Cohaesibacter sp. ES.047: one gene and its partner. The protein of the gene in region 2 interacts with the protein of the main gene of each other region in a pairwise test. Links are inferred from orthologs where the notes say so. Each region holds a gene or a part of one and is shown on either strand. Other genes may lie near its edges. The genes, in order: secA and secG.

Region 1 (3,557 bases), 1.5 Mb from region 2 along the record:
GATATCCCCTCTGGTGACCTCAAGCGCCGTTTCAATCATCGACAGCATGAAGCCCTTGATGCCATAGCCATATAGCTCAAGATTTCGTTTTTCGGCTGCCAGCAGTTTTTCTTCGAGATGATCGCTCTCGGCGTGGTCGGACAACAGACGATGAAACTCGTTCTCTGTCAGGCGGTAGAATTGCTCATTTTCCCAAAGCGTGTCATCGGCATCGAAGGCGATCACTTTGATCATGGTGCTTGGTATCCCGTTTGCCAAGGTGCTGAAATGTGTCCAGCGCTTTCCTGTCCATGCCTCAAGTCTATACTGCCCATGCGAGGATAAGGAGATCGACAATAGGCTTGTCCCTGTGGAGTGAGCCGACGCTTTATTGGCGATTTATGTCTGTCTGTCCAAGGCATCTGGCAGGTCCGCGCGTAAGAAGCCGTGACGGGATAAAGTCGGTCGGTCCTGCTCCAATCGATGCAAAAAAGCCCCGGTCGGGCTGTGCCGACCGAGGCTGCAATCTGGATCAAGGACTAAGCTTAGCTCAGTTTGCCGTGGCAATGTTTGTATTTCTTGCCAGAGCCGCAAGGGCAGGGGGCGTTGCGCGGCACTTTGCCAAAGGCGCCGTCCTGTCCGTCTGCAGCATCGCCCGATGCGACATTCTCGCCTGTGTCCGGGTCAATGCGCTGCTCGTGCATTTCAGGCATTTCGGGGCGCTCGAACGGGTTCGGTTCTTCCTGACGCAATTGCACATGGGCAAGCTGCTGGGTGACCATCCGTCTGAGATTGACAAGCAGGGCCTGGAAAAGCTCAAAACTCTCGGTCTTGTATTCCTGCAGCGGATCACGCTGCCCGTAGCCACGATAGCCGATGACGTTGCGCAGGTGATCAAGCGCCACCAGATGCTCTCGCCACAGATGATCGAGGATCTGCAACAGAATCGATTTTTCCACCTGACGCATCAGGTCAGGGGTGAAATTGGCGGTCTTGGCGGCGGATGCCTCGTCAGCAGCCTTTTTCAACCGGTCGAGGATTTCCTCGTCGGCGATGCCTTCCTCTGCGGCCCAGTCCTTGACCGGCACGTCGAGATTGAGAATTTCCTGCACTTCGTCATGCAGACCTTCAACGTCCCACTGCTCGGCATAGGCCTTGGGCGGGATGTGCTTGGCGACGATGTCCTCGATGACCTCGTGACGCATGTCCAAAACGGTTTCAACAACGCTGGCATCCTTCATCAGATCGATGCGCTGGTCGAAAATGACCTTTCGCTGATCGTTCATGACGTCATCAAATTTCAGCAGGTTCTTACGAATGTCGAAGTTGCGTGCCTCAACCTTTTTCTGTGCTTTTTCTAGAGCCTTGTTGATCCACGGATGGATAATGGCTTCGCCTTCCTTCAGGCCGAGCTTGGTCAGCATGCCGTCCATGCGCTCGGAGCCGAAGATGCGCATCAGGTCATCTTCGAGCGAGAGGAAGAATTTGGAGCGTCCCGGGTCACCCTGACGACCGGAACGACCGCGCAACTGGTTGTCGATGCGACGGCTTTCGTGGCGCTCGGTGCCAATCACGAACAGACCGCCCGCCTTGATGGCAACTTGCTTCTTGGCTTCGATGTCGGCCTTGATTTCATCGATCATCTTGGTGCGGGCCTCGCCTTCCAGCTCCGCGGGCACTTCCTGAGAAATGCGCATGTCGAGGTTGCCGCCAAGCTGGATATCGGTGCCGCGACCGGCCATGTTCGTGGCAATGGTGACAGCTCCGGGCGCACCTGCCTGCGCAATGATAACGGCTTCCTGTTCGTGGAAGCGGGCGTTCAGGACCTGATGCTCGACCTTTGCCTTCTTGAGCTTGGCGCTCAGCTCCTCTGAGCGTTCGATGGAGGTTGTGCCAACCAGCATGGGCTGGCCACTCTCGGAACATTCCTTGATCAGGGTGACAAGGGCGTCATCCTTTTCTCGGGTGGTGCGATAGACTTCGTCATCATCATCGACGCGCTGGACCGGCAGGTTGGTCGGAACGTCGAGCACTTCGAGATTGTAGATGTCTGCCAGTTCTTCCGCTTCGGTCAGCGCCGTACCGGTCATGCCCGAAAGCTTGTTGTAGAGACGGAAGTAGTTCTGGAAGGTGACGGAGGCAAGGGTCTGGTTTTCCGGCTGGATCGACACGCGCTCCTTGGCCTCGAGCGCCTGATGCAAACCTTCGGAATAGCGACGCCCTTCCATCATGCGGCCAGTGAACTCATCGATGATCACGACCTGATCGTTCTTGACGATGTAATCCTTGTCGCGGGCAAAAAGCTTGTGGGCGCGCAGGGCCTGATTGAGATGATGAACGATGGTCACATTCTCGATGTCGTAAAGCGTTTCGCCCTGCAACATGCCTGCTTCCTTGAGAATCTGCTCAATGAACTCGGTGCCGTCTTCGGTAAAGGTTGAGGACTTGGCTTTTTCGTCGATCTCGTAATGCTCTGCCGACAGGCTCGGGATGAAGGCATCAATCTTGGTGTAGAGTTCGGACTTGTCATCCAGCGGACCGGAAATGATCAGCGGGGTCCGCGCTTCATCGACGAGAATCGAGTCGACCTCATCGACAATCGCGAAATTGTGTCCGCGCTGAACCATATGGTCGAGCTCGTATTTCATGTTGTCGCGCAGATAGTCAAAGCCGAATTCGTTGTTGGTCCCGTAGGTGATGTCTGCGTCATAAGCGGCCTTGCGGTCACCATCTTCGATGCCGTGAATGATGACACCGGTGGTCATGCCAAGGAATTTGTAGACCTGCCCCATCCATTCGGCATCGCGTTTGGCCAGATAGTCGTTGACCGTGACCACATGCACGCCCTTGCCTTCAAGGGCATTGAGATAGGCAGCCAGCGTCGCCACGAGGGTTTTACCCTCACCGGTACGCATTTCCGCGATGGCGCCATCATTGAGCACCATGCCGCCGATCAACTGCACATCGTAATGGCGCTGTCCAAGAGACCGCTTTGCAGCTTCGCGCACTGTAGCAAAGGCCGGGACCAGAAGATCCTGAAGTTTTGTTCCGTCTGCCAACTGCTGGCGAAACTCGGCGGTCTTGTTGCGCAAGTCTTCATCGGAGAGCTTGGAAACCTCATCCTCCAGTGCATTGATCGCTGCGACTGTCGGGTGATATCCCTTGATACGGCGATCATTTGCCGTACCGAAAACTTTGCGAGCGATGGCTCCAAGACCGACCATTGACCGGATCCTTCCTCTTTACTGCCGCCACAAGAAAATTGTGACCGTCATATTTGTAACGCAATTGCGGCAAGACTAGCTGAACAGGTTGTGCCAGTCCCGAAATGAATGGTGGCTGTCAACAGGCCATGTGCCCATTTGGTAACAAACAACTCGGCAGAGAGATAAGATTGGGTCAATGCCTTGTCAACGCCAAGTATCGCAGGTAGGTCACCTGTGAGGGCAGTTTTTATGCGATTTTCGTTCCGAAGTGAACAAACATAGGAAAGATACAGATGGTTCGAACCATTATTACCCGGTCTGCTATGGCCGCCATGACGTCTCTTCTGGTGCTCGGTGCAGCCGGTGCGGTTC
Region 2 (3,107 bases):
GCCGTGCCTGCGAGAAGGGGCTTATGGCAAAAATGGCTTGTGTAAATCGAGAGGAATTGACGCAGGCTTGACCCAGATCCTGTGCACAGGAACGACAAGATGGGCTATGCCTGTTGCGGCTTTCGTCGTATATGTGCGGCAAGGCGCGGAGCGGGCTTGCAATGTCTCGTCTGTTTCGCCGTGTGTCGGGCTGGACCAATTTTTATCGATTGCGCTTTTAAAGGAGCAGATTCATGAGCATCAAACCTCTCGTTGCCGGTAACTGGAAAATGAATGGCCTCAAGGCCTCTGTCGCTGAACTCGAAGCGCTGGTCGCTGGCTTCGATCTTGCGGACAAGGTTGAGACGATGATCTGCCCGCCCGCTACACTGGTTGTTCCCTTTGCCGAGAAAACTGCCGGAACTGCTGTCGCCATTGGCGCTCAGGATTGTCACATGAATGTTTCGGGCGCTCACACCGGTGATCTGTCTGCTGAAATGTTCAAGGATGCTGGCGCCAGCGCGATCATCGTCGGGCACTCCGAGCGTCGCGCCGACCATGGCGAGACCAACGGCACGGTTGCTGACAAGGCAAAAGCCATTTGGGCACAGGGTCTTGTTGCGATCATCTGCGTGGGTGAAACCGAAGCCGAACGCAAATCCGGCGAAACACTGGAAGTTGTCGGCACCCAGCTTGAAGGCTCTATTCCTGAAGGTGCGACTGCTGCCAACACCGTGATTGCCTACGAGCCGGTCTGGGCGATTGGCACGGGCCTGACACCAACTGCAGATGATGTGGCAGAAGTGCACGCCTTCATGCGCGCCGAACTGGTCAAGGCCTTTGGTGACGAAGGGGCGAACATGCGTCTTCTTTATGGTGGGTCTGTCAAGCCGGGCAACGCTGTTGAACTGATGGGCGTCGACAATGTCGATGGTGCGCTCGTCGGCGGTGCAAGCCTGAAGGCGTCCGACTTCCTTGGGATCATGGCGGCTTATAAATAAGCCTGACCCCAGACCAGGTCTGGCCCTGAGCGTTCCACACCCTGCATTCAGGCCTCGAACCGGTGGAATATCCACCTTTCGGGGTTGTCTGAGGCGGCTGTGATGACCAAATGAGACCATAGCCCCGGAAAAATGCCCGTTGGCACTGGAATTGCGCATGGTCTTGTTGTAAAGACGGGCCAGAATATGAACCTTTTGCGTCGGGCCGCAGGAACGTGCTGGCCCGATTCATCGTTTGTGAGACGGTTGGATAATGGAATCAGTTGTAATTGTCATTCATCTGCTGATTGTTGCCGCGCTGGTGGTCGTCGTACTGCTGCAGCGTTCTGAAGGCGGCGGTCTCGGTATCGGCGGCGGCGGTGGCGGCGGTGGCGGTTTTTTGACCGGCCGTGGTGCAGCGAACCTGCTCACCCGCACGACTGCAATTCTGGCCGCCGGTTTCTTCATGACATCCCTTGGTCTGACCATTCTGGCCGGCATGAAAAGCAAGCCTTCTGATGTGCTTGACAATGTTCCGGCACAGACGCTGCCGAGCGGTGTGGATGAAAACAGCGGCGGCATTCTTGATGAACTGCAGCAGTTGAGCCCGAGTGCTCCGACACCTTCCGAGGCCCCGGCTACCGAGCCGACCGGTCCGCAGGTGCCGACCTCTCAGTAGGATCCGCAACCGCAGGCATAAAGACTGCTTTGACTAAGACACTTCAAACCGGCCCTTGCGATGTGTGCAAGGGCCGATTTGTTATGGTACGGTCGTGGCTCGGCCCACCCCGAAAGATCTGGGGTGATTGGAGGGGCGAGCGGACCCAATTTCCTTCCTGCTTAAATAAATCCGACAAGAGATGGCAGTGAAGGGACTTTTGCGTTTCGGTGATGGCCTGATCCAGCACCGAGCGGGAGGCGCGCGAAACAGAAATCGTGAGCAATGGGTGCCGTTTTCACAGCGCTCACAGCTTTTGTTGTTGGCTAAGATCGATTTGCTTGGCGAATCGGCGCAAAGGGAAGTAATTTAAAATTCCATGGCGCGATATATTTTTATCACTGGCGGTGTGGTGTCTTCGCTTGGCAAAGGGCTTGCGTCTGCGGCTCTTGGGGCGGCTCTACAGGCGCGCGGCTATTCAGTTAGACTGCGCAAACTCGATCCCTATCTCAATGTCGATCCCGGCACGATGTCTCCCTACCAGCATGGGGAATGCTTCGTAACCGATGATGGTGCGGAAACGGACTTGGATCTGGGGCATTATGAGCGATTTACCGGACGTCCTTCGAACAAGAAGGACAATATAACGACCGGTCAGATCTATCAGAACATTATCACCAAGGAACGACGTGGCGACTATCTGGGCGGGACCGTGCAGGTGATTCCCCATGTCACGGACGAGATCAAGGCCTTCATTCTTGATGGCAATGACGACTATGACTTTGTCTTGTGTGAAATCGGCGGTACCGTCGGTGACATTGAGGCAACGCCTTTCTTCGAGGCCATTCGTCAGCTTGGAAACGAATTGCCTCGCGGACAAGCGATCTATATCCACCTCACTCTTGTTCCCTATATTCCCAGTGCAGGCGAGCTCAAGACCAAGCCGACACAGCACTCCGTCAAGGAACTGCGGTCCATTGGTATTCAGCCCAATATCCTGATGGTGCGCTGCGACCGGCCCATTCCCGAGGCGGAGCGGCGCAAGCTGTCGCTGTTTTGCAATGTGCGGCCAGAGGCCGTCATTCAGGCGCTTGATGTGGGCAATATCTATGAAGTGCCGCTGGCCTATCATGCCGAAGGGCTTGATACCGAGGTTTTGGCGGCGTTTGGCATCGATGGGGCTCCCAAACCCAATTTCGAACGCTGGCACACCATTCTTGATCGCGTGAGCAATCCCGAAGGGGAGGTCACGATCGCAGTGGTTGGGAAATATACCTCGTTGCTGGATGCCTACAAGTCGCTGATCGAGGCTCTGACCCATGGCGGCATCGCCAACAAGGTCAAGGTCAATCTCGACTGGATCGAAAGTGATCTGTTCGAGGGTGGCAATGATCCGACCGCGCGGCTTGAGGGCGTTCATGGCATTCTGGTGCCGGGCGGCTTTGGTGAGCGTGGAGCCGAGGGCAAGGTCGCTGCGGTGAAATATGCGC

The links.
Region 1: the proteins of secG (region 2) and secA interact in binary tests that used the Escherichia coli proteins (3 or more experiments, as listed by UniProt). The link is inferred for Cohaesibacter sp. ES.047 from one-to-one orthologs.

The regions. Positions count from the first base shown.
Region 1 is NZ_LT907844.1:2,821,278-2,824,834, forward strand. Bases 325-3,557 are described here. They hold secA (preprotein translocase subunit SecA), read right to left. Parts: upstream 3,204-3,557; coding sequence 525-3,203; downstream 325-524. Other genes in these bases: CPH65_RS12910 (peptidylprolyl isomerase), read left to right, coding at 3,479-3,557. Also shown: CPH65_RS12900 (HAD family hydrolase), read right to left, coding at 1-234. UniProt on the Escherichia coli protein: Required for protein export, interacts with the SecYEG preprotein conducting channel.
Region 2 is NZ_LT907844.1:4,321,089-4,324,195, reverse strand. What follows is about bases 153-2,935. They hold secG (preprotein translocase subunit SecG), read left to right. Parts: upstream 153-1,233; coding sequence 1,234-1,638; downstream 1,639-2,935. Other genes in these bases: CPH65_RS19810 (CTP synthase), read left to right, coding at 1,997-2,935; tpiA (triose-phosphate isomerase), read left to right, coding at 234-980. Outside these bases: more of CPH65_RS19810, read left to right, coding at 2,936-3,107. UniProt on the Escherichia coli protein: Subunit of the protein translocation channel SecYEG. Overexpression of some hybrid proteins has been thought to jam the protein secretion apparatus resulting in cell death; while this may be true it also results in FtsH-mediated degradation of SecY.